DNA from 3 places in the Enterobacter sp. ECC-219 genome. Region 2 is predicted to be linked to each of the others. Evidence: predicted binding sites of a transcription regulator. Region 2 holds the regulator's gene; each other region holds the start of a gene.

Evidence for each region. The regulator CRP, encoded in region 2, controls carbon source genes, mostly activating them, when cyclic AMP is high. The targets are predictions, from matches to a motif close to ATGTGANNNNNNTCACAT.
Region 1: bhsA (multiple stress resistance protein BhsA) is a predicted target of CRP. The motif match lies at 2,251-2,268, and genes of this name have one in related genera.
Region 3: rhaS (HTH-type transcriptional activator RhaS) is a predicted target of CRP. The motif match lies at 6,229-6,246, and genes of this name have one in related genera.

The regions. Positions count from the first base shown of each region.
Region 1 is NZ_CP143680.1:2,540,022-2,549,975, forward strand. Features, by position in the region: gene V1603_RS11965 (NAD(P)/FAD-dependent oxidoreductase) at 1-670, shown strand, start outside; gene V1603_RS11970 (glycine zipper 2TM domain-containing protein) at 864-1,403, shown strand; gene V1603_RS11975 (TetR/AcrR family transcriptional regulator) at 1,460-2,095, opposite strand; gene bhsA (multiple stress resistance protein BhsA) at 2,340-2,597, shown strand; gene V1603_RS11985 (L,D-transpeptidase family protein) at 2,672-3,637, opposite strand; gene mfd (transcription-repair coupling factor) at 3,788-7,234, opposite strand; gene V1603_RS11995 (acyltransferase family protein) at 7,383-8,456, opposite strand; gene lolC (lipoprotein-releasing ABC transporter permease subunit LolC) at 8,713-9,912, shown strand; gene lolD (lipoprotein-releasing ABC transporter ATP-binding protein LolD) at 9,905-9,954, shown strand, end outside.
Region 2 is NZ_CP143680.1:204,083-214,036, reverse strand. Features, by position in the region: gene V1603_RS01160 (aspartate aminotransferase family protein) at 1-889, shown strand, start outside; gene V1603_RS01155 (YccS/YhfK family putative transporter) at 886-2,973, opposite strand; gene crp (cAMP-activated global transcriptional regulator CRP) at 3,031-3,663, opposite strand; gene V1603_RS01145 (OsmC family protein) at 3,975-4,379, shown strand; gene V1603_RS01140 (phosphoribulokinase) at 4,446-5,315, opposite strand; gene V1603_RS01135 (YheU family protein) at 5,346-5,564, opposite strand; gene V1603_RS01130 (hydrolase) at 5,561-6,583, opposite strand; gene mdcA (malonate decarboxylase subunit alpha) at 6,812-8,467, shown strand; gene V1603_RS01120 (triphosphoribosyl-dephospho-CoA synthase) at 8,467-9,324, shown strand; gene mdcC (malonate decarboxylase acyl carrier protein) at 9,334-9,633, shown strand; gene V1603_RS01110 (biotin-independent malonate decarboxylase subunit beta) at 9,626-9,954, shown strand, end outside.
Region 3 is NZ_CP143680.1:543,579-553,532, forward strand. Features, by position in the region: gene cpxR (envelope stress response regulator transcription factor CpxR) at 1-246, shown strand, start outside; gene cpxA (envelope stress sensor histidine kinase CpxA) at 243-1,616, shown strand; gene yiiM (6-hydroxyaminopurine reductase) at 1,653-2,327, opposite strand; gene sodA (superoxide dismutase [Mn]) at 2,399-3,019, opposite strand; gene rhaT (L-rhamnose/proton symporter RhaT) at 3,307-4,341, shown strand; gene rhaR (HTH-type transcriptional activator RhaR) at 4,342-5,190, opposite strand; gene rhaS (HTH-type transcriptional activator RhaS) at 5,264-6,100, opposite strand; gene rhaB (rhamnulokinase) at 6,402-7,871, shown strand; gene rhaA (L-rhamnose isomerase) at 7,868-9,127, shown strand; gene rhaD (rhamnulose-1-phosphate aldolase) at 9,248-9,954, shown strand, end outside.

The sequences.
Region 1 (9,954 bases), 2.3 Mb from region 2:
GCTGGTTGAAGCGGGTGAGCGTATTCTGCCTGCGCTGCCTCCGCGCATTTCCGGCGCGGCGCACAATGAACTGACGAAACTGGGCGTGCGGGTGCTGACACAGACCATGGTAACCAGCGCCGACGAAGGCGGCCTGCACACCAAAGACGGCGAGTACATCAAAGCGGATCTGATGGTCTGGGCGGCAGGTATCAAAGCGCCTGACTTTATGAAAGAGATCGGCGGTCTGGAGACGAACCGCATTAACCAGCTGGTTACGGAGCCAACGCTGCAAACCACGCGTGACCCTGATATTTTTGCTATTGGTGACTGTGCCTCCTGCGCGCGTCCTGAAGGGGGCTTCGTGCCGCCGCGTGCTCAGGCCGCTCACCAGATGGCAAGCCTGGTGCTGCACAATATTCTGGCGCAGTACAAAGGTAAGCCAATGAAGGCGTATATCTATAAAGACCACGGTTCCCTGGTATCGCTGTCAAACTTCTCTACCGTCGGTAGCCTGATGGGTAACCTGATGCGTGGCTCGATGATGGTGGAAGGGCGCATTGCACGCTTCGTGTATATCTCCCTGTACCGTATGCACCAGATCGCGCTGCACGGCTACTTTAAAACGGGCCTGATGATGCTGGTGGGCAGAATCAACCGCGTCATTCGTCCGCGTCTGAAGCTGCACTAATCTTTCACTCCCTCCGGGCCCTCCGGGGGGAGTTTTTAGCATATCATGCTGCTCGTCGTGGATTAGGGACTTAAGAGTTCTCCTAAACACGATATATCTCTCCCCGATGTCCCCTTTTTGAGCCTTTGTCTTATTGGCGAAGCCGCGCCTCCATTGCAGAATTGTTACCAATAGCAACAAAGGAGGAAGTCCCGTGAATAAATCAATGTTGGCGGGTATAGGGATTGGTGTCGCAGCTGCGTTAGGTGTGGCAGCTGTTGCCAGTCTCAACGTTTTAGATCGCGGCCCGCAGTACGCGCAGGTGGTTTCCGCAACGCCTATTAAAGAAACCGTAAAAACCCCTCGTCAGGAGTGTCGTAACGTCTCCGTAACCCATCGTCGTCCGGTACAGGATGAAAACCGTATTGCCGGCTCTGTTCTCGGTGCGGTAGCGGGTGGGGTGATTGGTCACCAGTTCGGCGGCGGCCGGGGCAAAGATGTGGCGACCGTGGTCGGCGCGCTGGGTGGCGGCTATGCCGGTAACCAGGTGCAGGGCGCGATGCAGGATAATGATACCTACACTACGACTCAGCAGCGCTGCAAAACCGTCTATGACAAGTCGGAGAAAATGCTGGGTTATGACGTGACGTATAAAATTGGCGATCAGCAGGGCAAAATCCGCATGGATAAAGACCCGGGTACCCAAATTCCACTTGATGGAAATGGTCAGCTGGTACTGAACAACAAAGCGTAAAAAAGATGTTCTCTGAATTTAGCTCCTCATGCGCTCAGGCTGAGGAGCTTTTTTTTTCAGATTTTCAGTAGCTCAGGCCACAGCCGCAGCGTGGTGTCGCTAATATTCTGCAGCTTTTCCAGCGTCGCCCCTTCACGGGCGCTGATCGACATCCCCTGCAAAATACAGCTCAGGTATTGCGCCAACAGCTGAGGATTGCATTGCGCAGGGATTTCACCGCGCTGCTGGCGCTGAGCCAGAAATGCGCTGAGCGTCTCTTCCTGCATTGCATGACGCGATTTCACCGTATTGGCGATCTCTTTCGACGCCGCCGCCAGGGTGGCAGAGGTGTTAATCATAAAGCAGCCCGCGGGCGTCTCTTTACTGGTGAAACAGGTGGCAACGGCGGTGAAGTAATCCCGTAGTGCCTGTTCAACGCTTTTCTCTTCACAAAATAGCTGCGCTTCGTGTTTCGCCGCAAAGCGCGAAATGTACCTGTCCAGCACCGCCCTGAACAGCCCCTCTTTATTGGTAAATTCAGCATAAAGCGTCGGCGCTTTGGCTCCGGTGGCTTCTACCAGATCGGAAAGCGAGGTCGCTTCATACCCATGTTGCCAGAAGAGAGTCATGGCCTTATCAAGCGCTGCATCCCTGTCAAACACTTTTGGTCGGCCACGGCTTTTCTTCGCACAACTCGTGACGTCGGTTGTCATTTGCCGTTGGTCCTCTGTTGGTTTGTTGAATGACCATTATAAAAATAAACGCTACCCACCACCAGTGCAGAATGCTTAAAAATAAATTAATCATATATGTATGAAAAATAACGACTTTAAAATTTAATTAATGCTCGTTATAAAAATATGTTGACGCGTGAGCTGGATCACACTTATGATTTACCTATCGATCGTTAACTAAATAGATAACGACCTCCAAATTCATCTGCCATAGGTAAACATTATGAAAAACGTAAAAACCCTCATCGCTGCTGCTGTCCTGAGTTCACTCTCTTTCGCAAGCTTTGCTGCTGTACAGGTACAATCCACTCCAGCCGATCAGCATAAAGTCGGGACGATCTCTGCGTCTGCCGGGACTAACCTGGGCTCACTGGAAGATCAGCTGGCGCAAAAAGCGGAAGCAATGGGTGCAAAATCTTACCGCATCACTTCTGTGACCGGTCCTAACACCCTGCACGGCACCGCTGTAATCTACAAATAAGCCGGGCATAAACCCTCATTTATGCCACTGCAATAAAAAACGCCCTGCTCAGCAGGGCGTTTTTTATTTCTGATTTACATCGGCTGCGGGACGACATCGTGATGCCGGGTGACATCGGTCGGCATCCCTGACCGTGCCTCCATCGCGCGCTCCATCACCAGGCTATCGGTATTCGCATTCGTTTTGAAGCTCACCATCGCGGCATTCAGCTTAATGGGTAACGTCTGCGGATCGTCGCCGATATTTTTTGACAGCGGCTGGTGAATCTCAACCAGCCGCACGCCGCCTGGCTCTTCAGAGACCTTAATCGGCGTATTGATAATATTCACCTTCGTTCCCGGCGTAACGACGTTAAAAAGCGTTTTGATATCGTTATCGCGCAGACGAATACAGCCGGAGCTGACGCGCATGCCGATGCCAAAATCCGCGTTCGTCCCGTGCAGCAGGTAAACGCCACCGTACGCGGCAAGGCGGATCGCGTGGTGACCCATCGGGTTATCCGGGCCTGCCGGCACCACGGCAGGAAGATCGATGCCCTGGGCCTTATAACGGGCGCGAATGTTGGCCGTCGGCGTCCAGGTTGGGTTGGCGCGTTTATCCGAGACGGTCGTGACCATCGTCGGTGTCAGCGTATCGCCGCCCAACTGACCAATACCGATAGGGTAGACGGTAACCTCATTTTTACCCGGCGGGTAATAGTACAGACGCAGCTCCGCCAGGTTGATCACGATCCCCTCGCGCGGGGCATCCGGCAGGATAGTCTGTAACGGGATGGTCAGCACGCTGCCCGCGCGCGGGACGTACGGGTCGACGCCGGGGTTCGCCTGCAGCAGGGCCAGAAAACCGACGTTATATTTTTTGGCTATCGCTTCCAGTGAACCGCCATTGTTTTCTACCACATGAAAGCGGTTCTCGCCCACCACCTTGCTGCCGGGCGGGGGAAGGGGCCAGGTGTTTGCGCGCGCAGGAAGCGCAACCGCGACGGTGGCCGCCAGCGCAAAAAGGGTTATCCAGCGGGTAAAACGCGAAGAGGTCATCATCACCATAGTCCATATAAATGATAAGGTTATTGTTTTATAAGACGTTAAAGATAATTATGGCGAATGGGTGTGTCGGGAAGATCGGATGAAGTGCAAAGAATTTGTAAATTGTCCCCCCGGCAGCACTGCACTGAAGGGGGGAAGGGCGAGTTATGCGACGGCGTTCTCTTCCAGCTGACGCATAAAGTTACGCACCCAGTCCATGCGGGTTTTGCGCTCCGTCAGCTCCTGGGTAAATTTCAGACGGGTTGGACCATCCAGACGGAAATGCTGCGGCTGTTTTTGCAGCAGACCGATCAGCCACATCGGGTTGACGTGATTCTTCTCGGCAAACTCAATTACGCCGCCTTTTTCGTTGCCTTCAAGTTTGCGAATGCCCAGCTTCTGCGCCTGCTGGCGCAGACGCGCGATATCCAGCAGGTTTCTCGCCGCATCTGGCAGCAGGCCGAAGCGGTCAATCAGCTCCACCTTAATCTCTTCCAGCTCGTTCTCATTTTTCGCACTGGCGATACGCTTGTAGAACGACAGACGGGTATTCACATCCGGAATGAAATCGTCTGGCAGCAGGGAAGGCATGCGGAGTTCAACCTCGGTCTGCTGGCTGGTCAAATCTTCCAGAGACGGTTCACGTCCGGCCTTCAGGGCATCGACCGCGTTTTCCAGCAGCTCCATATAGAGCGAGAAGCCGATGGTCTCCATGGAGCCGCTCTGATCTTCACCCAGCAGTTCGCCGGCACCGCGGATCTCAAGATCGTGCGTGGCCAGCGCGAAGCCTGCGCCGAGATCTTCCAGCGAGGCGATGGCTTCCAGGCGCTTTTGCGCGTCGGTGGTCATCGCTTTCGGATGCGGCGTTAGCAGCCACGCGTAGGCCTGATGGTGCGAACGCCCGACGCGGCCGCGCAGCTGGTGAAGCTGGGCCAGACCAAAGTGATCCGCGCGTTCGATAATAATCGTGTTCGCGGTCGGAATGTCGATCCCGGTCTCAATGATGGTGGTACACACCAGCACGTTAAAGCGCTGGTGGTGGAAGTCGTTCATCACCCGTTCTAGCTCGCGTTCGCGCATCTGCCCGTGCCCGATGGCAACGCGTGCCTCCGGTACCAGTTCAGCCAGCCTGTCGGCGGCTTTCTGGATATTTTCGACGTCGTTATACAGGTAATACACCTGGCCGCCGCGCAGCACCTCACGCAGGATCGCCTCACGCACCACCAGATTGTCATACTCGCGGACAAAGGTTTTTACCGCCAGACGGCGCGCCGGCGGCGTGGCGATAATCGACAGATCGCGCATGCCGCTCATCGCCATGTTCAGCGTGCGCGGGATCGGCGTTGCGGTCAGGGTCAGGATGTCGACGTCCGCGCGCATCGCTTTGATGCGCTCTTTATGACGCACCCCGAAGCGGTGCTCTTCGTCGACGATCAGCAGCCCCAGATCTTTCCACTTCACGTCGCTTTGCAGCAGCTTGTGGGTGCCGATCAGAATGTCGATTTTGCCTTCGCTTGCCTGCTCAAGGATCTGCGTTTGCTCTTTAGTGCTGCGAAAACGCGACAGCATCTCTATACGTACCGGCCAGTTGGCGAAACGGTCCCGGAAGTTGTCGAAGTGCTGCTGGGCGAGCAGGGTGGTCGGCACCAGCACTGCCACCTGCTTGTTGTTTTCCACCGCAAGGAAGGCGGCGCGCATCGCCACTTCGGTTTTGCCGAAGCCGACGTCGCCGCAGACTAAGCGGTCCATTGCCAGCGGCTGGCACATGTCGCTCAGCACGGCATTAATGGCCTGGGCCTGATCCGGCGTGGTTTCAAACGGGAAGCTGTCGCAGAACAGCTGGTACTGTTCTTTGTCGTGCTTAAAGGCGAAGCCCTCTTTGGCCGCGCGCTGGGCGTAGATATCCAGCAGCTCGGCCGCCACGTCGCGCACTTTTTCCGCTGCCTTCTGGCGCGCACGCGCCCAGGCATCGCCGCCCAGCTTGTGCAGCGGCGCGTTCTCCTCCGCACCTCCCGCGTAGCGGCTGATAAGGTGCAGGGACGAAACAGGCACATAGAGTTTGGCATCGTTGGCGTAGGTCAGCATCAGGTACTCACCTTTGATACCGCCCGCTTCCAGCGTGGTCATCCCCTGATATCGTCCGACGCCGTGCTCCAGGTGAACAATCGGCTGGCCCGGATGCAGCTCGGCCAGGTTACGGATCAAGGTGTCCGGGTTGATGGTCCGACGGCTGTCCTGCCGACGGCGCGCGACGCGCTCGCCCAGCAGGTCGCTTTCGCAAATCAGCGCCAGGTTATTGAGCGTGTCAATGAACCCGTGCTCGGCGGCGCCAATCATCAGGTAACGACCATTCCCGGTCGCTTCGCTTAACCGCAGAATGCGCTTCGGCGCAACTTTGATGCGTCCCAGCAGCTCACCGAGCGCTTCGCGGCGGCCTTCACTCTCAACGGAAAACACGACCGGGCCGGTAAAGGACTCCAGGAACTTGCGCAAATTATCCAGCGGCGATTTCTGCTGCGCCTGAACGGCCAGGTCCGGCAGCGTCCGGAAGGCGAGGTTCGTATTGGCGGCTTTATCGGCAAGCGAGTCGGTTTTGAGCTGCATGCGCGGCCAGCGCTTCAGCTCGGCGTTAAGCTCGTCGGTGCGCAGCCACAGCGCTTCCGGCGGCAGGAGCGGACGCATCGGGTCAACGCCCCGGTTTTCGAAGCGCGCGCGGGTTTCGCTTTCAAAGCGGCTGGCGCTGGCGTCGATATCGCCGGTGTTTACAATCAGCGTATTCGCCGGGAAATAGCTGAACAGGGCAGGCAGCGGCTCGTTGAAGAACAGCGGCTGCCAGTATTCGATCCCGGCCGGGAGCGTGCCTTTGCTGACCTGCTGATAGATATGTTCTGCATCACGCTTCACGTCGAACCTGTCGCGCCACTGGCTGCGGAACAGTTCGATGGCGGTTTTGTCCGTCGGGAACTCATGCGCGGGCAGTAAATTGATAGACTCCACTTCCTCCAGCGTGCGCTGGGTGTCGGCATCGAACACGCGCAGGCTGTCGATTTCATCATCAAAGAAATCCAGACGATACGGCTGGTCGCTGCCCATCGGGTAAAGGTCGAGCAACGCGCCGCGGGTCGCGTATTCCCCGTGTTCCATGACCTGATCGACATGGCGATAGCCGGCACCGTCAAGCTGGTCGCGCAGGGTGTCGCGAGACAGGCGCTGGCCTTTTTTCATCACCAGCGCGTGACCGTGCAGATAGCTGTGCGGGCAGACGCGCTGCATCAGGGTATTGACCGGCACAATCAGCACGCCGCGCTGCATGGTCGGGAGTTGATACAAGGTCGACAGGCGCGAGGAGATGATCTCCTGATGCGGAGAGAAGCTGTCATAAGGCAGCGTTTCCCAGTCGGCCAGGCTGAACACCAGGCTATCGGTGAACTGGCGGATTTCGTCGTGCAGGCGCAGGGCGTTTTGCATATCCGGGGCAACCAGTACCACCGGGCCAGGGTGCCGCTCGGCGATTTCTGCCACCAGCGTGGCGCACGCCGCGCCCGTGAGTTCACCCAGCTGACGCTGGTCGCCCGCTTTGACGGGCAAGGAATAACGATAGTGTTCAGGCATGGCTATGTCAGAGTCTCTTATGGATATACCAACAGTATTGGGGCATATCACTGATACGCAATGTCTTTATTATCCTCGATCGTTTTACATAAGCAAATCGTAACCGCACGGCAGGGCTAAACGCCCCCAAAACGGGGGCGGAGGGGCATTAACGGGTGGCAGGTGACAGGCTCCGCGTAGACGGAGGAGAGAAGAAAAGGTCTCCGAACAGTGCGGTGGAGATTTTACGCACCCCGAGCCCGGCAAGGGTACAGATAAGCAGGCTGGCAAACGGGTAGACCAGTATTAAGCACAGTTCTGCCCAGATCGGCCACAGGGCGGCATTCATCTCGCCAATCAGAATCAGGCTGAAGGCCTCAATTAATATGCGGTGGGTGGTATAGATCGCAATGGTGTTTGAGCCAATCACGTTCAGCAGGTTGTTAGGATGCACGGCATAGCGCTGCTCGAAGCTATAGAACAGCTTCATGATCAACACAATCGACAGCAGGGAAAGCAGGAGAGGAACGTTTGCAAACCACAGCACCACGGAAACGGCCGCGAAAGCGCCAGTTGCCAGCCAGGTGCGGCGCAGGTTGAAGCTTTTCATCCACGCCATCAGCTCCGCGCCATACCACGCCCCCATGCTGTAGTAGATCATGTTGCGTACCACGCTGTTCATTCCCCACCACGGCAGAGGCAGGAAGTTGATCGCGATGCTCGCCAGCGCCAGCAGTCCGAGTACCGGCAGCTTCCAGCGGCTCAGCAGTTTACACAGCGTGAAGTAGACCACCAGAGCATACAGATACCACAGGCTGGTGCTGGCGGTGACCATCCCCAGCACAAAGCCTGAGAACGAGTCGGCGTAGGCCGCATTCGACGAGGTGGCAAGCTCGCGGTCGGGCGCCAGCCAGGCATTCAGGTGGGTCAGCGCCTGCCATTGCAGGACGCCCCACAGCGCCAGAACCCAGACAATGCTCCAGATCCGCTTGTCGAGGCTGGTGCGCCAGTCTACCTCATCAATATAGCGACGGATCAGATAGCCGGAGATAAAGAAGAAGACCGGCATCCGGAACGGGGCGAGATAGAGGTTAAAATAGACCCAGCATTTGGCGAGAAGACCGGAGAGCGGGTGTTGCAGCCCGCTCAGATGCGGGTAAAAGGTGATGACCGAATGATAGATAACCACCAGGCAGATACAGAGCCCTTTTATCTGGTTAATCCATAATGCTTTTTGCTTCATTGTTCGCGACTACCTTATTGCCATAAACGAACGAGCAATTGTTGTTAAACGAAGCCGGGATGTAACGGGTAACAGTCTGTATCAGGAGGTTTTTCGGAAAAGGTGGAGGCTGTATGGTGACGATTCAGACAATAGCACTCTGATTTATCTGAATTTTTCAGAAAAATGATTACCAAAGCTTACGGTTTCAGTCATTTACCCTTAACGGATTCGCTTATATACTCGTGGGTCTGCTATCAGCAAACAGACGGACTTCATGTATCAACCTGTCGCACTCTTCATAGGCTTACGTTACATGCGTGGGCGCGCCGCGGACCGCTTCGGTCGCTTTGTCTCCTGGCTTTCGACTATTGGCATTACGCTTGGCGTGATGGCACTGGTGACGGTACTTTCCGTTATGAATGGCTTCGAGCGCGAGCTGCAAAACAACATTCTGGGGCTGATGCCGCAGGCCGTTCTCTCCTCAACCAACGGTTCGGTGAACCCGCAACAGCTGCCGGAAAGCGCGGCGAAGCTACAGGGCGTCACGCGCGTTGCGCCGCTCACAACGGGCGACGTGGTGCTGCAAAGTGCCCGCAGCGTGGCGGTCGGCGTGATGCTGGGAATTGACCCGGCGCAAAAAGACCCGCTGACGCCGTTCCTGGTTAACGTCAAGCAGACCGATCTGGAAGCCGGAAAGTACAACGTGATTCTGGGTGAGCAGCTTGCCGGCCAGCTTGGCGTCAACCGTGGCGACCAGCTGCGCGTGATGGTGCCGTCCGCAAGCCAGTTTACGCCGATGGGACGTTTGCCAAGCCAGCGCCTGTTTAACGTGGTCGGCACCTTTGCCGCCAACAGCGAAGTTGACGGCTATCAGATGCTGGTGAACATCCAGGACGCGTCACGCCTGATGCGTTACCCGGCGGGAAACATCACCGGCTGGCGCCTGTGGCTCGATCAGCCGCTGAAGGTCGATACCCTCAGCCAGCAAAAACTGCCGGACGGCACCAAATGGCAGGACTGGCGCGAGCGTAAAGGTGAACTGTTCCAGGCCGTGCGAATGGAAAAAAACATGATGGGGCTGCTGCTGAGCCTGATCGTCGCCGTGGCTGCATTTAACATTATCACCTCGCTGGGCCTGATGGTGATGGAGAAGCAGGGCGAAGTCGCCATTCTGCAAACTCAGGGGCTCACGCCGCGCCAGATCATGGCGGTGTTTATGGTGCAGGGGGCCAGTGCCGGTATCATCGGCGCGCTGCTCGGCGCCGTGCTGGGGGCACTGCTTGCCAGCCAGCTTAATAATTTAATGCCGATCATCGGCGCGCTGCTTGACGGCGCGGCGCTGCCGGTGGCTATCGAGCCGCTGCAGGTGGTCGGGATTGCGCTGGCCGCGATGGCCATTGCGCTGCTTTCTACGCTTTATCCTTCCTGGCGCGCTGCCGCCACCCAACCCGCTGAGGCTTTACGTTATGAATAAGATCCTGTTGCAATGCGACAACCTGTCCAAACGCTATCAGGA
Region 2 (9,954 bases):
CAACGAAACCGCCTTCAAGCTGGCGCGCTACTACGCGACAACGCGTCACAGTCCTTACAAAACCAAAATCATCGCCTTCCATAACGCCTTCCACGGACGCTCTTTCTTTACCGTCTCCGTTGGCGGCCAGCCGAAGTATTCCGACGGCTTTGGCCCAAAACCGGCCGACATCGTCCACGTGCCGTTTAACGATCTGCACGCGGTGAAAGCGGTGATGGACGACCACACCTGCGCGGTAGTGGTGGAGCCGATTCAGGGTGAAGGCGGCGTGACGGCGGCGACCCCGGAGTTCCTGAAAGGGCTGCGCGCGCTGTGCGACGAACATCAGGCGCTGCTGGTGTTTGATGAGGTACAGTGCGGGATGGGGCGTACCGGAGACCTGTTTGCTTACATGCACTACGGCGTGACGCCGGATATTCTGACCAGCGCCAAAGCGCTCGGCGGTGGTTTCCCGGTGAGTGCGGTACTGACGACGCAGGAGATCGCCTCCGCGTTCCACGTCGGATCTCACGGCTCCACCTACGGCGGTAACCCGCTGGCGAGCGCCGTGGCGGGAGCCGCGTTCGACATCATCAACACGCCGGAAGTGCTGAACGGCGTTAGCGCGAAACGCGAGCTGTTTGTGAAACACCTGAAAAAGATTGATGAACAGTACGACGTGTTCAGCGAGATCCGCGGAATGGGGCTGTTGATTGGCGCCGAGCTGAAGCCGCAGTACAAAGGCCGCGCGCGCGATTTCCTTCACGCTGCCGCGCATGAAGGCGTCATGGTGCTCAACGCGGGGCCGGACGTGATGCGCTTTGCGCCGTCGCTGGTGGTGGAAGAAAAAGATATAGAAGACGGGTTAACCCGCTTTGCCGCGGCGGTCGCGAAGCTCGTTAAAGGCTAATACTCGGTTCGCTTTAACCGGCGCGTTAACCAAATCCCGTGATGCGGGCGCTGACGCCATGCCACCGACGAAATGGTGTGCATGGTGTTCAGATGTCCCAGCACACGCTGCAAATGCTGCTCCAGCGTGCTCATCGGCCCGTAGGTTAACGTCTCCGGCGCTTCCAGAATGTTTGAGTCGCCCGATTCGCCCGGCGCGTCATACTCCAGACGCTGCTGACACCTCTGCAACGCAATTTCACACGACTGCAAATAGCGCTGCGCCAGACCCGGCGTCAGCATCGTGTGCTCGCGCGCCAGCGTCGTCATGGCGTTGATATGCTCGACGATAAACTGGCTGTGCGTCACCCACAGCTTCATATCCGCCAGATAATGTGAATTAAAGCCCGGCTCCTGCATCGCCTGATTCAGCGAGTTAAAGAGGGCGTTATGCGCCTGGTTGACCTTCATACGTTCGTAGGCAAGCGGGGAAGGCTGCGGATCGTCGCTCAGGATCAGACGAATGGCCTGCTGATCGGCCTCCAGCGCGTCGTGGGCGTTTTGCCTCAGCAGCCCGCTCTGCCACTGTGGCCACAGCCAGACCATACCGCCAAAGGCGATCAGGCAGCCAATCAGCGTGTCGATCAGGCGGGCAACGATGAACTGTTCGCCGTTAAGCGTAAGCAGTTGCAGGGTATATACCGCCGTTACCGTAAAGCCCACCATCGCCCAGCCGTAGTTTTTGCGAATGATTAGATAGCTCACCAGGGTGATAGCCAGCATGCCCGCCAGGGTATAGCCCTCGGGCACGTGAAAGTGCAGCGTCACGCCTGCAATAATCAGCCCCGCCATCGTGCCGCCCGCCCGGTGCAGAATGCGCACCCGCGTGGCGCCATAGCCGTTCTGGGTGACAAACAGCACGGTCATTAAGATCCAGTAGGGTTTCGGCAGGTGCAGCGCCATGCCCATCAGGCTGGCGATACTGAGCATGACGCTAATTCGTGCGGCGTTGCGCAGGGCGGACGATTTAAGAGAAAGATAGCTTTTGAGCGCCGGCAGCAGCGGCAGACGTTTTTGTTTATCCGCCATCAGGTCGCGGGGATAAAGCGGTCGCTGGGTGCGCAGCACGCGGGCGATGCGGCTGAAGTGCCAGGCGGCAAACTGGCCGACCGGATTTTCCGGGTGCTGACGGGCAATTTTCTCCAGCGCGCCGAGCTGTTTGTCCATGTTAAAGCGCGTGGGGTAGCGGTGATAAAGTATATCGTCAGCCAGCACCCGCAGGCGCGCGGAGACGGTCTGCGCGTTCCAGCGAATCACCGCTTCGGCATGGCTGCGCTCAACCAGCTTTTGCACCTCCTGCGGGTGATGAAGGCTAACGGAGATATGCTCCTGAAGGTCCAGCCCCACCTGGAAGGTACGCAGCAGCCGTTTGTACTCGTGGTTCTTGTTTGCGGCGAGCATATGCAGCTGCTGATAGCACTGGCTTATCAAATCCACCACTTTTTGCTGGCGCGTCAGCAGCGGCGGTAAGGATTTTTCCGGATCGGTATGCTGGGTGAGCAGGGTGTATTTGGCTTCGCAGTAATCCGCAAGCTGCACGTAGAGCAGGCTCAGAGATTCTCGCAGCGGCTGCTCTCGCCATAGCCAGAACCAGAACCAGTTAAACAGCCCGTACCACAGCGTGCCGAGGGCGTAGATCAGCAGCGGCTCCCACACGGGCATATTCCCGGCGAGGCTCAGGGTAAAGATGGCCGCAATGAGTGACGCTGGAAGCAGGCGAGCGTGCAGCGAGCTGATTTCCGCCGTGACGCCGAGGGTCATCGCCAGCACGGTCAGGATCAGTGGCAGGGGAATATCGCGAGCCAGTAACAGCTGCACCGCGAGGCTACAGCCTGCAAACAGGCAGCCACCGATAATCAGGCGTTTGAAAAAGCGCTTATGCGGCGTGTCCAGACCGGCGATGTTGCAGCAGGCGGGCACGAGGGAAAACAGCAGGCCCTGCTGAAGATGACCTAGGAGCAGGCCCACGGCCACAGGAAGACACAACACCAGCGTTTGTCGCAGTGCGTAGTTAACTTCCGGGTGATAGATCAGCCTGCGCCACATGGGGAAAAGAGACAAAAACGGCGTGACACCTCGCGATGGCACGCCGTTTAAGCAGGATTAACGGGTTCCGTAAACCACGATGGTTTTACCGTGGGCGGAGATCAGGTTTTGATCTTCCAGCATTTTCAGAATACGGCCCACTGTTTCACGGGAGCAACCAACGATCTGACCAATTTCCTGACGGGTAATTTTAATTTGCATGCCGTCCGGGTGGGTCATAGCGTCTGGCTGTTTCGCCAGGTTCAGCAGGGTTTGCGCGATACGGCCGGTCACGTCCAGGAAGGCGAGGTTACCCACTTTCTCTGACGTCACCTGCAGACGGCGCGCCATCTGGGAAGAAAGACGCATCAGGATGTCAGGGTTTACCTGAATCAGCTGACGGAATTTCTTGTAAGAAATTTCAGCCACTTCACATGCTGTCTTTGCACGAACCCAGGCGCTACGTTCCTGGCCTTCTTCAAACAGGCCCAGTTCACCGATAAAATCGCCCTGGTTCAGATAAGAAAGGATCATCTCTTTCCCTTCCTCATCTTTGATCAGCACTGCCACCGAGCCTTTGACGATGTAATACAACGTTTCCGCTTTTTCACCCTGGTGAATCAGCGTGCTCTTCGATGGGTACTTATGAATGTGGCAATGAGACAAGAACCATTCGAGAGTCGGGTCTGTTTGCGGTTTGCCAAGCACCATGCGCTGTTATCCTCTGTTATAAGCTGTCACCAGAGTCATCAGATGCATCCGGACTCTGGGGTTGCAATCGAATTCTTACCCATACCCTGGGAAGTCGGCTGTCGTAACGTTTCGCAGCCAGTAAAGTTTGATGTCCTCTGCATACATGTGTAACGTCAATGTATTACTGTAGCATCCTGAGTGTTTTAGCATAGCTTTCGCCGCGTGTCTCCTGGTGTCTCGCTTCAGCATGATGCAGGTCGCCTTCCATTGCGAGAAATGTAACGCACGCGTAATCTGTCACCAAAAATGCAACGTTGGAGTTAATGAATATGCAAGCGCGCGTGAAGTGGGTTGAAGGTTTAACGTTCCTGGGGGAGTCCGCGTCAGGACACCAGATTTTGATGGATGGTAACTCCGGCGATAAAGCGCCGAGCCCAATGGAAATGGTGCTGATGGCGGCAGGTGGATGCAGCGCGATTGACGTGGTGTCGATTCTGCAAAAAGGTCGTCATGACGTAACGGATTGCGAGGTTAAACTCACCTCAGAACGTCGCGAAGAGGCGCCACGCCTGTTCACCCACATTAATCTGCACTTTGTTGTCACCGGGAAAGCGCTGAAAGACGCGGCGGTTTCACGCGCGGTGGACCTGTCTGCGGAGAAGTACTGCTCTGTGGCGCTAATGCTGGAGAAAGCGGTAAAAATTACGCATTCGTATGAAGTGATTGAGGTGTGATTCACGGGGCATCGTGCGTGTTGATGCCCTCACCCTAACCCTCTCCCACGGGGAGAGGGAACATCTTTACGCGATCTGCTTCCCTTCCATCAACCGCTGAACCAGCGGCGTCATGATGAGCTCCATTGCCAGCCCCATTTTTCCACCCGGCACCACTAACGTATTCATGTGCGAAATAAACGAGCCCTGCAGCATCGCCAGCAGCCAGGGGTAATCAATGCCTTCAAGATTGCGGAAGTGGATCACCACAAAGCTCTCGTCCAGCGACGGGATGCTTTTCGCCGCGAACGGATTGGAGGTGTCCACCGTCGGCACGCGCTGGAAGTTAATGTGGGTGCGGGAGAACTGTGGCGTGAGGTAATTGATGTAGTCTTCCATGGAGCGCACCACGGAGTCCATCACCGCCTCGCGCGAATGGCCGCGCTCGCTCATGTCACGCGTTAGCTTCTGGATCCACTCCAGGTTAACGATAGGGACCACCCCGACCAGCAGATCCACGTGGCGCGCCACGTCGTGCTGAGGCGTAACCACGCCGCCGTGCAATCCTTCATAAAATAATACATCGGTGGGTTCCGGCAGCGGTTGCCAGGGGGTAAAGGTGCCTGGTACCTGGTTCCAGGGTACGGCTTCATCGTAGGTGTGAAGATACTTTCGGGACTGCCCGGTACCGCTCTGCCCGTATTCGCGGAAGGTTTGCTCCAGCAGACCGAAATCATTGGCTTCCGGGCCGAAGTAGCTGATGTGTTTACCCAGATCGCGCGCCTTGCGGATCGCCATGTCCATCTCCGGACGCGTATAGCGGTGAAAGCTGTCGCCTTCGACCTCCGCCGAACGGAGATTCAGCTGGGCGAAAATCTTGCGAAAAGCGAGGCTGGTGGTGGTGGTTCCCGCACCACTCGACCCCGTAACGGCAATAATGGGATGTCTGGCAGACATAGCAACTCCCTGACTGAAAAGGTTGGAAGATCAGCCGTGAAACGCGTTGCGGGGCATGATATTGACCGTCTCATGCAGTTCTGACCACACCAGCACCACGTCGCCGCTTTTCAGCTGGCGTTTAACATCGTTGACCTTTTGCTCAAGCGAACGCTCATGTTCACCATAATCGGTGCCTTCGCGTAATACAAAGCTTTCAATCAGATTATCGAGCGTTTCGGGAGCCAGATCTTGCCAGGGAATGATCATTTTGCACCGTCCAGGTAAGGAGTAAGCCAGTCAGGAATACGCGCCTCCAGCCACATTTTCGGGCGGCGCAGCGTGCCGCCGATAAACCCAACGTGGCCGCCATGTTCAGTTAACTGATAGTGAACGTTGTCGGGCAGGAATTCCTGCGCGGGGATCGAGTGGTGATCCATAAACGGGTCATCCTTGGCGTGAATGATCAGCGTCGGCTGCGTGATTTTGCTGAGCAGCGGCATGGCGCTGCACTGACGATAATAGTCAATTGCATCGGCGAAGCCGTGGATTTTCGCAGTGATCAGATCGTCGAACTCGCGAATACGACGCACCTTTTTCAACTGGCGCAGGCTTACCGGCAGGGTATCCGGGTAGGCCTTGAGCTTACGCGCCGCGTTGGCCTTCAGCAGGTTAAGCAGGTAGCGCTGATAGACGCGGGAAAAGCCTTTATCCATATGGTAGCTGCACTGCTCCAGCATAAACGGCGCGGAAACAATCACTGCAGCATTCAGCGGTACGCTGTCGCCCTCTTTGGCCAGCAGGCAGGCGAGCATATTTCCACCCAGCGAATAGCCCACGGCGGCCGTTGGCACGGTGCCAAAGTTGTCCCGCAGCCAGTGTAAGAACCACGTTCCGTCTTCGGTTTCACCCGAGTGATAAATGCGTTTCTGCCGGTTCGGCTCGCCGCTACAGCCGCGAAAATGCATCACCACGCCGAGCCAGCCGCGCGCTTTTGCCGCCTCAATTAACCCATGTGCATACGGGCTGTGCAGGCTCCCCTCGAGACCGTGAAAGACTACCAGCCGCGGCTTATGACGCGCCTGTTCCGGCGCTTCGCTCCAGGCGAGATCCAGAAAATCACCGTCTGGCAGGTCAAGCCGCTGCCAGTGCGGAGTGAACTGAACCTTGCGGCGGATCAGCCGCGGCAGCATGGTCTGCAAATGGGGATTGGCCACGCCGCGCAGGGGCACGAACTCGGTGCTGTCTTCGGCCGCAATGTCGAAGTCTGAAGGAATGATTTGGGTCATAAGCGCGATGCTGATTCTTGTCGGAAATTTACGATACTTTCCGAATTGTACCCCGTTTAGCCTGGATTTCCGAACCAGGAACTGATCCCGATCACAAATATTTACCTTGATTATTACTCTCAGGCTAATGATTCCGCCCTACGCTTAATTGATGCCTTTCTCGCCAGAGCGCAGACTTTACTCAACGTTAAGCAAATCAGAATGATGTGCTGAATCAGGAGGTTAATAATGTTATCTGGGCAAACACCCGCGCGGCAATGGAACACACGACGCAGCGAGAAAGCGCGTCGACTGGCGTCCGTACCGGTGCAGGGGAAAGTACTGCCAACCGGCGATATTGTCGGCATGCTGGAAAAACTGATCGCACCGGGCGACAAAGTCGTACTGGAGGGCAACAACCAGAAGCAGGCGGATTTTCTGTCCCGCTCGCTTGCCGAAGTGAACCCGCAAATCGTCCACGACCTGCATATGATCATGCCGAGCGTTGGCCGCAGCGAGCATCTGGATATCTTTGAAAAAGGCATCGCCCGCAAGCTGGATTTCTCCTTCTCCGGGACACAAAGCCTGCGGATCTCCCAGTTGCTGGAAGATGGTCAGCTCGAAATCGGCGCGATCCATACCTACATCGAACTGTACTCACGCCTCTATGTCGACCTTTCGCCCAACGTGGCGCTGATTGCCGGTTTTAAAGCGGACCGCAAAGGCAACCTCTACACCGGGGCGAGTACCGAAGATACCCCGGCGCTGGTGGAAGCCGCTGCGTTCCACGACGGTATCGTCATCGCACAGGTGAACGAGCTGGTGGACGACGAGTGCGATCTGCCGCGCGTAGATATTCCAGGCTCCTGGATTGACTACGTGGTCGTTGCAGATAAGCCGTTCTTCATCGAACCGCTGTTCACCCGCGACCCGCGCCTGATTAAACAGGAACATATTCTGATGGCGATGATGGCCATCAAAGGCATCTACGCGGAGCATCAGGTGCAGTCCCTGAACCACGGTATCGGCTTTAACACTGCGGCGATTGAGCTGCTGCTACCTACCTACGGCGAACAGCTCGGTCTGAAGGGCAAAATCTGTAAGCACTGGACGCTGAATCCACATCCGACGCTGATTCCGGCCATTGAAAGCGGCTGGGTCGAAAGCGTGCACTGCTTCGGCGGCGAGCTGGGGATGGAAGAGTACATCCGCGCCCGTCCGGACGTGTTCTTTACCGGTGCCGACGGCTCCATGCGTTCCAACCGCGCCTTCTGCCAGCTGGCGGGCCAGTACGCGGTGGATATGTTCATCGGCTCTACGCTGCAGGTTGACGGTTACGCCAACTCCTCAACCGTGACTCGCGGTCGTCTTTCTGGCTTCGGTGGTGCGCCAAACATGGGCCATGACCCGCATGGTCGCCGCCACGCCACGCCGGCCTGGCTGAACATGATCACCGAGCCTGACCCAATGCAGCGCGGTAAAAAACTCGTCGTGCAGATGGTGGAAACCTTCCAGGCGGGCGTGAAGCCAACCTTCGTGGAAAAACTCGATGCCGTAGACGTGGCGAAAGCCTCCGGCATGCCGCTGGCACCGGTGATGATTTACGGCGATGACGTGACGCACGTGCTGACGGAAGAGGGGATTGCCTACCTCTACCGGGCGAAAGATCTGGAAGAGCGTCGTGCCATGGTCGCCGCCGTCGCGGGGATCACCGATATCGGCCTGGGTGTGGACGCCAGGCGCGTGGCGGAACTGCGCCAGAGCGGCAAGGTGGTGTATCCGGAAGATATGGGGATTCGCCGCACCGACGCCACCCGCTCTCTGCTGGCTGCGGGCAGCGTGTCTGACCTCGTGGAGTGGTCCGGCGGTCTGTATAACCCACCTGCGAAATTCCGGAGCTGGTAATGACACTTCTGCCCCAGATTCAGGCTGAAGGCGGTGCCGAATGGCTGGCGCGAACCGCCACGCAGTGTCTGATTGACGAAGCACGTCTAAGCCCGAAACCCGGTCTGGTGGACAGTCGGGGGAACGGCGCGCACCACGATTTATCCCTTGCGCTGATGGAGCGCTCCGCGCGCAGCCTGACCCCCACGTTTCAGGCGCTGGCGCAGCAAAGCTGGCTGCGTCCGGCAGATATTGCGCTTCGACAAACCGTTGGCCGTCTTGGCCGCGAAGGCGAGAAGCAGATGATGGCGGCCACCGACGGGGTGAATACCCATCGTGGCGCGATCTGGGCGCTGGGATTGCTGGTAAGCGCGGTGGCGATGTTGGGCGGGGATGCAACTGCGCAGGCCGTCGCGAACACTGCCGCGCAGCTGGCGAAACTCCCGGACGAGGCGGCACCGAAAGTGTTCAGCAAAGGCCTGCGAGCCACGCACCGCTACCGCGTGCCGGGCGCGCGTGAAGAGGCGCAGCAGGCATTCCCGCACGTTATGCGGCGCGCATTGCCGCAGCTTCGCCTCAGCCGTCTCAACGGTAGCAGCGAAACGTACGCCAGGCTCGACGCGCTGATGGCCATCATGACCTCGCTCACCGATACCTGCGTGCTGTCCCGCGCCGGAATGGAGGGGCTGGACGCCATGCAGAGCGGTGCCCGCGCTGTACTGAACGCCGGAGGCTGTGCAACGTCCGAAGGCCAGCAGGCGCTGGCGAACCTGGACCGTCAGATGCTGGCGCTTAACGCTTCACCGGGCGGCGCTGCCGACCTGCTTGCCGCCGCGCTGTTTCTCGATCGTGTCGAAACGCCTTATTCAAAGCATTAAGAGGATGTTATGGAAAAAATTATATTGACCGTGCCCGCCAGCCGCGCGTTAAGCGGCAGGGCGCTGGCAGGTGTCGTCGGCTCCGGGGATATGGAGGTGCTCTTCACCGCCGAACCGGGCCAGACCTTAATCGTTGACATCACCACCTCCGTCGACAACAGCCGTGGCCGCTGGGAGGCGCTGTTCAACCGCCTGCACACCGTCAGCAGCCTGCCTGCAGGCAAACTGACCATCCACGATTTTGGCGCGACGCCGGGCGTGGCGCGCATTCGCATCGAACAGGTTTTTGAGGGGGTGAGCCATGCGTGATGATAGCAGCTTTATCGAACTAAAAGCGCGCCAGCGCGCGCAAGCCCTGCTGGATGACGGCAGCTACCGCGAACTGCTGGATCCGTTTGAAAGCATTATCTCCCCGTGGCTTGGGCCACAGGGCATTGTCCCGCAGGCCGATGACGGCATGGTGGTGGCGAAAGGCACCATCAACGGTCAGCCTGCGGTCGTGGTCGCGATTGAAGGCGCGTTCCAGGGCGGCAGCATGGGCGAAGTGTCCGGCGCCAAAATGGCGGCGGCACTGGAGCTGGCGGCGGAAGATAACCGCAACGGCATTCCGACTCAGGCAGTGCTGTGCCT
Region 3 (9,954 bases), 340 kb from region 2:
GGCCAGACGCTGGAGCTGACCGGCACCGAGTTCACCCTGCTGTATCTGCTGGCACAGCATCTCGGCCAGGTGGTATCGCGTGAACATTTAAGTCAGGAAGTGCTGGGCAAACGCCTTACCCCGTTTGACCGCGCCATCGACATGCACATCTCTAACCTGCGCCGCAAGCTGCCGGAGCGTAAAGACGGTCACCCATGGTTTAAAACCCTGCGTGGTCGCGGTTATCTGATGGTTTCCGCTTCATGATAGGCAGCTTAACCGCCCGCATCTTCGCCATCTTCTGGCTGACGCTGGCACTGGTTTTAATGCTCGTTTTGATGTTGCCAAAACTCGACTCACGCCAGATGACGGAGCTTCTCGACAGCGAGCAACGTCAGGGCGTGATGATCGAACAGCACGTGGAAGCGGAGCTGGCAAACGATCCGCCGAACGATTTGATGTGGTGGCGCAGGCTTTTTCGCGCTATCGATAAGTGGGCGCCTCCCGGACAACGTCTTTTGCTGGTCACCAGCGAAGGCCGCGTGATTGGAGCCGATCGCAATGAAATGCAGATCATCCGCAACTTTATTGGCCAGGCGGATAACGCCGATCACCCACAGAAGAAGAAATATGGTCGGGTAGAGATGGTCGGTCCTTTCTCGGTACGGGATGGGGAAGACAACTACCAGCTCTATCTGATTCGTCCCGCGAGCAGTTCCCAGTCCGACTTCATCAACCTGCTGTTTGACCGTCCGCTTCTGCTGCTGATTGTCACGATGCTGGTCAGTTCCCCGCTGCTGCTATGGCTGGCGTGGAGCCTGGCAAAACCGGCGCGTAAGCTGAAAAACGCCGCCGATGAAGTGGCGCAGGGTAACCTGCGGCAGCATCCTGAGCTGGAATCCGGGCCGCAGGAGTTCCTGGCCGCAGGAACCAGTTTCAACCAGATGGTGAGCGCGCTGGATCGCATGATGACCGCCCAGCAGCGGCTGCTGTCGGATATCTCGCACGAGCTGCGCACCCCGCTTACGCGCTTGCAGCTGGGCACCGCGCTGCTGCGCCGCCGCAGCGGGGAAAGCAAAGAGCTGGAGCGTATTGAGACGGAAGCCCATCGTCTGGACAGCATGATCAACGATCTGCTGGTGATGTCGCGCAACCAGCAGAAAAACGCGCTGGTGAGCGAAACGGTGAAAGCCAATCACCTGTGGCATGAGGTGCTGGACAACGCGGCGTTCGAAGCTGAACAGATGGGTAAATCGTTCACCGTCAACTTCCCGCCGGGCCCGTGGCCGCTGTACGGTAACCCCAATACGCTGGAAAGCGCGCTGGAGAATATCGTGCGTAACGCCCTGCGCTACTCGCATACGAAGATTGAAGTGGCGTTTTCGGTGGATAAAGACGGGATTACCGTCATTGTCGATGACGATGGCCCTGGCGTCAGCCCGGAAGATCGCGAGCAGATTTTCCGTCCGTTCTACCGCACCGACGAAGCGCGTGACCGCGAGTCTGGCGGCACGGGGCTGGGTCTGGCGATTGTTGAAACCGCCATGCAGCAGCACCGTGGCTGGGTGAAAGCCGACGACAGCCCGCTGGGTGGACTACGGTTAACGCTGTGGCTACCGTTGTATAAGCGTTCGTAGCTGTTAGTGCCGGGTGGCGGCTTCGCCTTACCCGGCCTACTTTCCCCACAATCTCCGCGAATTATCCTCGATCTTGCCGCTTAAGCGCCGCTTCTGCATCGTTCTGGTCCAGCTGGTCGATAACCCCGCTGCCGACAGCAGGCGGTGATACTGCTCGTCGTCAAACGGCATATGCCAGGCAATGGCGCAGGCGTCATAAACAGACACATCGCTCAGGCGCGACGCCAGCTCAAGCGGCGCGTCCGCTGAAACCTGCCCAGCCAGCACCACGCGGTACAGCCAGCCGGTTTTACCCGCTTTTTGCAGCTGGGCCGACATATCCTGAATCCCGAAATGGTAGTTGAGCTTGAAGCAAGGCGAGCGTGGCTGCGTCACCTGAATCAGGGCATCACCCCAGCGGTAGATATCGCCGATAAAGACGTTCTTCTCCGTCAGCCCTTCGGTCGAGAGATTTTCGCCAAACGCGGGCGCAACGAAGAGGTCCGCCTGCTCGGGGAACTCGGTTTTCCAGTGCTGATAGTGCTCGCGCGGATAGTGGCACAGCGCGCGCTCGGGCCCGCCGTGGATTTTCTTTTCGGCCTGCTCGTCACCCGCCAGCCCGAGATCGGTTAACGTCAGTTCACCGTCGACCTGCACTTTGGCGATGGCGCTCGGGCGGCTGCCGTCGTACTCCCTGACCTTGCCTGTAAACACGTTCACCGGGTAATGCATTGCTGCCTCCATTACGCAGATACAAAAAAAGCGAGTCATAAGACTCGCTTCTCACAGGCGTCAATGCAACCTTATTTTTTAGCGGCGAAACGCGCTGCTGCTTCGTCCCAGTTCACCACATCCCAGAACGCTTTGATGTAGTCAGGGCGACGGTTCTGGAACTTCAGGTAGTAAGCGTGTTCCCATACGTCCAGACCCAGGATTGGGAAGCCGGATGCGCCAGAGATCGCTTCACCCATCAGCGGGGAGTCCTGGTTAGCAGTAGACACTACCGCCAGCTTGTCGCCTTTCAGAACCAGCCACGCCCAGCCAGAGCCGAAACGGGTCGCAGCGGCTTTTTCGAATTCCGCTTTGAAGTTGTCAACGGAACCGAAGTCGCGCTCGATAGCCGCTTTCAGGTCGCCCTGCAGGGTGGTGCCGGTTTTCAGGCCTTTCCAGAACAGGCTGTGGTTAGCGTGACCGCCAGCGTTGTTACGCAGCACGGTTTTCTTGTCTGCTGGCAGCTGGTCCAGTTTGGTAATCAGCTCTTCAACAGGCAGGTTAGCGAACTCTGGCAGGCTTTCCAGCGCGGCGTTCGCGTTGTTCACATAGGTCTGGTGGTGTTTAGTGTGATGGATTTCCATCGTCTGCTTGTCGAAATGCGGTTCCAGTGCGTCGTAGGCATACGGCAGGGATGGCAGTGTATAACTCATAATCCTCTCCATTATTGTCGGGCGGCACAGCTGTTAATGCCGCGTAAGCAGTTGGTTCATTATAGTTAATTAAATGATATTGAAAATGATTATCAATGCCGTAGTTTTTATAAGGTTATTCAGGTTTTGCCTAAACGCAAAATTGTGAGTCTGCTCACCAGGTTAACGCGCTGATTGCCATCCAAAACCAAAGTGCGGCAACCTTCTGAAGGTTCCTGAACCGCCTAATTTTTACACTCATCAAGTCGGGGGGAGGCCACCGGCTATAAAAACGATGAGGACGTAAAATGAATCATGCGATTACGATGGGTATCTTCTGGCATTTGATAGGCGCAGCCAGTGCAGCCTGTTTCTATGCCCCGTTCAAAAAGGTGAAAGGGTGGTCGTGGGAAACCATGTGGTCGGTTGGCGGTACCGTGTCCTGGCTGATTTTGCCATGGACCATTAGCGCCATGCTGCTCCCGGATTTCTGGGGCTACTTCACCTCCTTCAGTGCTTCCACCCTGCTGCCGGTGTTTCTTTTCGGCGCGATGTGGGGCATCGGCAACATTAACTACGGACTGACCATGCGCTACCTCGGGATGTCGATGGGTATCGGCATCGCGATTGGCATTACGCTGATCGTCGGCACGCTGATGACGCCCATTCTTAACGGTAATGTCGACGTGTTGATCAACACCAAAGGCGGGCAGATGACGCTGCTGGGCGTGCTTGTCGCGGTAATCGGCGTGGGTATCGTCACCCGAGCGGGTCAGCTGAAAGAGCGCAAGATGGGCATCAAAGCCGAAGACTTTAACCTGAAGAAAGGGCTGCTGCTGGCAGTGATGTGCGGCATCTTCTCGGCGGGCATGTCGTTCGCCATGAACGCCGCAAAACCCATGCACGAAGCGGCCGCCGCGCTGGGCGTCGACCCGCTGTACGTGGCGCTGCCAAGCTACGTGGTCATCATGGGCGGCGGCGCGCTGGTAAACCTCGGCTTCTGCTTCATTCGTCTGGCAAAAGTGAAGGATCTGTCGGTAAAAGCAGATTTCTTGCTGGCAAAATCCTTAATTATCACCAACGTGCTGCTTTCGATGCTGGGCGGCATCATGTGGTATCTGCAGTTCTTTTTCTACGCCTGGGGTCACGCCAGCATTCCGCCGCAGTACGACTACATAAGCTGGATGCTGCACATGAGCTTCTACGTGCTGTGCGGCGGGCTGGTTGGGCTGGTGCTGAAGGAGTGGAATAACGCCGGGCGTCGTCCGGTGGGCGTTCTGAGCCTGGGCTGCGTGGTGATCATCATTGCCGCTAACATTGTCGGCCTCGGCATGGCGAACTGATTACGCTGCCTTTCGACTACGATGACGCCACTGAACCGGCGTCATCCCCACCTCGCGATTAAACACCACCGAAAAGTAATTACTGTCCTCAAATCCGCAGCGCATCGCCACTTCACTGACCATCAACTCCGTATGCTGCAACAAATACTGGGCGTGGCAGATGCGCAGCTGGCGCAGGTAGTGGTTCACCGTCATCCCCGTCTGGGTGCGGAACTGCTGGCGCAGTGCGCGCTCGCTGCACTGCTCCTGCTCGCAGAACTTTTCCAGCATGAAACTTTTGTTCAGGCTACCCGCAAGCCGGGCGATCAGCTTGTCCAGCAGCGCTTCCTGGGCGGTCGCGGAGGGGTTGTCGGTGGCATAACGATGGCGTTTAAGGGTCATGACCAACTGGGCGAAAAGCAGCTCCGCCATCGGGTTTGCCACCGAATCGTGCTTTTGGCTCTCCTGCTCCAGCTGGGAGATCGTCTGGCGCACCTGAGCCATGCCGTTGCTGCTTAAGCGCCAGTGGGGTTCGCCTCTGGCATTGAGAAAACCGGGGATATGAGCCGCCCAGTCGACATTCAGTTTGAGCCTGTCCGGGCAGTAGATAACGTTCTGCAAAACCAGATCGTTAACCGAGGCGTAAGCGTGTTTGTCTTCGCCGCGGATGTAAAACAGATCGCCACGCGTGATGCGGTAGGGCCGGTCGTTGAGGATGTGTAAGCCGTTGCCGCGCCAAACGAGCACCAGCTCGCAAAACTCGTGGATATGCTCGGCAAAGACATTTTGCGGGTAGCGGTCGGCCACCGCGACGGCCTGACTCGCGGAGGCAAAAAAATCATCTTTGCGAAGAATTAACTGAGCGGCCACACCACAACCTCTACGGTGAATAACCGGACATTATTAGCCATTTTGCGGCAATAAAACGGTGATTGCCTTCGCGTTACTGGATTGAAGCATCCTTCCCCTGACGGATATCGCGCGGCGACCAGCTAAACTCGCGACGAAAAAGGGTCGAAAAGTGATTACTGTCGCCGAAACCGCAGCGATACGCGATATCCGTGACGCTTTCGTCGGTGTGACGTAAAAGGTGACGCGCTTTAATCAGGCGCAGGCGGTTGAGGTAGCGCTGCGGCGTGAGCCCGGTGTGCTGCTTGAGCTGACGATGGAGCGTACGCAACGACAGCGAAAAATCATCCGCCAGCGTTTCCCAGCACACGTCCTCGGCGAAATGGTCCTCCAGCCAGGCCATCAGTTGGTTCAGCCGCGCGTCGTTATTTGCCAGCCCTTCCACCAGGCTGCTGCGACGCAACAGCACCAGCAGCTGCATAAACAGCAGCTCGCGGGTGGCAATGGCATGGGTCTCCTGCCCGTCCTCGCTCTGCTCCATTTGATTCACCAGCTGGCGCACCTGCTGCAACGTGGACTGATTCACCCGCCAGTGAGACGGGTAGTGTCCATCCTGCTCCTGGGGCAGTAGCTTGTTCAATCCCGACAGAAACTGGAACGCGTCCGGCGAACGATAGAGCACGTTGGTCAGACACAGATTGTCGGTATGTTCATACAAATGCCTGTCGCGATCGCGCACGAAGCACACCATACCGCCGCTGATGGTGTATGGCTGGCCGTTGAAGACATGAATGCCTGTCCCATGCTCGACAATCACAATTTCATGAAAATCATGATGATGTTCAGGAAACGCGGCCTGCGGGAGCCGTGGCTCGATCGCGATCGGAGATGTTCCCGACGGGAAAAAATCGACGCTGTGCAGTACGGTCATAGCGGCCCCCACCAATGAGAAAAGTTCTCAAAATAGTAATTAAGGCCTTCCACACTCACCTTAAATTTTTGACAGCAAACGTCGCAAAGACTGTCCGTTTTTCAAGAAACAGACGGAAAAATCGGGAAATGCGGTCAACGTCACATTGCCCTAAAACCCCGCCCTCACTGGAAATTGTGAACTCCCTCACGTTCATCTTTGCTTCCTTGCCAGCGCGAGATTCGTGCTGTCAGTGACGAGAAGGTGGCCTTTTCTTCCCTTTTTTACACTCAGCACCAATGACTTAAGAAGGGACCTGACCATGACTTTTCGCCATTGTGTAGCTGTCGATTTAGGCGCATCCAGCGGCCGCGTAATGCTCGCCACCTGGGACTGCGGCAAGCGCACACTCACGCTTCGCGAAATGCACCGTTTCGCCAACTGCCTGCAAAAACAGGACGGTTTTGATACCTGGGATATTGATGCCCTGGAAGCGGAGATCCGCACCGGGCTGAACAACGTCTGCAATGATGGCATACGCATCGACAGCATCGGCATTGATACCTGGGGCGTGGACTACGTTCTGCTCGACAGCCACGGCGAACGCATCGGCCTGCCCGTCTCGTATCGAGACAGCCGCACCGACGGGCTGATGGCACAGGCCATAGCCCAGCTTGGCAAACACAACATCTATGGCCGCAGCGGCATTCAGTTTCTGCCGTTTAACACGCTCTATCAGCTGCGCGCGCTGGTTGAGCAGCAGCCGGAGCTGGTCAAAAAGGTGGCGCATGCACTGCTCGTCCCGGACTACTTAAGCTACCGGCTGACCGGCAACATGAACTGGGAATACACCAACGCCACCACCACGCAGCTGGTCAACATCAACACCGATAGCTGGGATGAACACCTGCTGGCCTGGACGGGGGCCTCACCTTCCTGGTTCGGCACGCCGACCCATCCGGGTAATGCGATCGGGCAGTGGCTCTGCCCGCAGGGGAACGCCATCCCTGTTGTCGCCGTCGCCAGTCACGATACCGCCAGCGCGGTGATTGCATCCCCGCTGGCCAGCAAAGACGCGGCCTACCTCTCTTCCGGCACCTGGTCGCTGATGGGCTTTGAGAGCAAAACGCCGTACACCAGCGACGCCGCGATGACGGCGAACATCACTAATGAAGGCGGTGCCGAAGGGCGCTACCGCGTGCTGAAGAACATCATGGGACTCTGGCTGCTCCAGCGAATGCTGAAAGAACAGCATATTTTCGACCTGCCGGCGCTTATCGCCGAAACCGAAAAGCTGCAGGCCTGTACGTTCCTGATCAACCCGAATGACGACCGCTTTATTAACCCGGTGCATATGAGCGCCGAAATCCAGGCCGCCTGTTTCGAGGCCGGACAACCGGTCCCTTCCCGTCCTGCCGAGCTGGCGCGCTGTATTTTTGACAGCCTCGCCCTGCTCTACGCGGATGTTCTGAACGAGCTGGCGAGCCTGCGCGGCAAACCGTTCAGCCAGTTGCATATCGTGGGCGGCGGCTGCCAGAACCAGTTGCTGAACCAGCTCTGCGCCGATGCCTGCGGCATCACCGTGGTGGCGGGTCCGGTGGAGGCCTCGACGCTCGGCAACATCGGTATTCAGCTGATGGCTCTGGACGAACTTTCAGACGTCGATGAATTCCGTTCGGTGGTCACCGCGAATATCCGCCTGACTACTTTCATCCCTAATCCCTGCCATGAAATTGCCCGCTACCGGGCGCAGTTTCAGCAAAAACGACTGACTAAGGAGCTTTGCGCATGACCACTCAACTTGAACAAGCCTGGGATCTGGCTAAACAGCGTTTCGCCGCCGTTGGCGTGGATGTCGAAGCAGCGCTGCACCAGCTCGACCGTCTGCCTGTCTCCATGCACTGCTGGCAGGGCGATGACGTCGCTGGCTTCGAGAACCCGGGAGGTTCCCTGACGGGTGGCATTCAGGCGACGGGTAACTACCCGGGTAAAGCGCGCAACGCCACCGAACTGCGTGCAGACCTGGAGCTGGCACTGAGCCTGATCCCGGGGCCAAAACGCCTGAACCTGCACGCGATCTATCTGGAGTCCGACAAACCGGTGGCGCGTAACGCGATTAAACCGGAACACTTTAAAAACTGGGTGGAATGGGCAAAAGCCAACAGGCTGGGCCTGGACTTCAACCCCTCCTGCTTCTCGCACCCGCTGAGTGCGGACGGTTTTACCCTCTCCCATGCCAACGATGAAATCCGTCAGTTCTGGATCGACCACGTGAAGGCCAGCCGCCGCGTCTCGGCTTATTTTGGTGAACAGCTTGGCACGCCGTCAGTGATGAACATCTGGATCCCGGACGGCATGAAAGACATCACCGTCGACCGCCTGGCCCCGCGTCAGCGTCTGCTGGCCGCGCTGGATGAGGCCATCAGCGAAAAACTGGATCCAGCACACCACATCGATGCGGTGGAGAGCAAGCTGTTCGGCATTGGCGCGGAGAGCTATACCGTCGGCTCGAATGAGTTCTACATGGGTTACGCCACCAGCCGCCAGACCGCGCTGTGCCTGGATGCCGGTCACTTCCACCCGACCGAGGTGATCTCCGACAAAATCTCCGCCGCCATGCTCTTCGTGCCGCGCCTGCTGCTGCACGTCAGCCGTCCGGTGCGCTGGGACAGCGACCACGTGGTGCTGCTGGATGACGAAACCCAGGCGATTGCCAGCGAAATCATCCGTCATGACCTCTTCGACCGCGTGCACATCGGCCTCGACTTCTTTGACGCCTCCATCAACCGCATCGCGGCATGGGTGATCGGCACCCGGAATATGAAAAAAGCCCTTTTGCGCGCGCTGCTGGAGCCAACCGCGGCGCTGAAACAGCTGGAAGCAAACGGCGACTACACCGCGCGCCTGGCACTGCTGGAAGAGCAAAAATCCCTGCCGTGGCAGGCCGTTTGGGAGATGTACTGCCAGCGTAACGATGTGCCGGCAGGCAGCCAGTGGCTGGAAAACGTGCGGGCGTATGAGAAAGACGTGTTGAGTCAGCGCGGGTAGCTGGCCCCTCATCCCTGCCCTCTCCCCAAAGGGGAGAGGGAGCAAACCATCCCCTCGCCCCTTTCGGGAGAGGGTTAGGGTGAGGGAAACTCTCACCGCGATAACTGGAAAATAAAGACTATGCAGACTATCACCCACTCCTGGTTCGTCCAGGGCATGATCAAAGCCACCTCCGACGCCTGGCTGAAGGGCTGGGACGAGCGCAACGGTGGCAACCTGACGCTGCGCCTGGACGACGCGGATATCGAACCGTTCGCGGCCGATTTCCATCAAAAACCACGCTATATTGCACTGAGTCAGCCGATGCCGCTGCTCGCGAATACACCGTTTATCGTCACCGGCTCCGGCAAGTTCTTCCGCAACGTTCAGCTTGACCCGCAGGCCAACCTCGGCGTGGTGAAAGTGGACAGCGACGGCGCGGGCTACCACATTCTGTGGGGCCTGACCGACGAGGCGGTGCCCACCTCCGAACTGCCGGCGCACTTCCTCTCCCACTGCGAGCGCATCAAGGCGACTAACGGCAAAGACCGCGTGATCATGCACTGCCACGCCACCAACCTGATTGCCCTGACCTACGTGCTGGAAAACAGCGCTGATTTCATCACCCGCAAGCTATGGGAAGGCAGTACCGAGTGTCTGGTGGTCTTCCCGGACGGGGTCGGCATTCTGCCGTGGATGGTGCCGGGTACCGACGAGATCGGCCAGGCGACCGCCAGAGATATGCAAAAACATTCGCTGGTGCTGTGGCCGTTCCACGGTGTCTTTGGCAGCGGTCCAACGCTGGATGAAACCTTCGGTCTGATCGACACCGCCGAGAAATCAGCGGA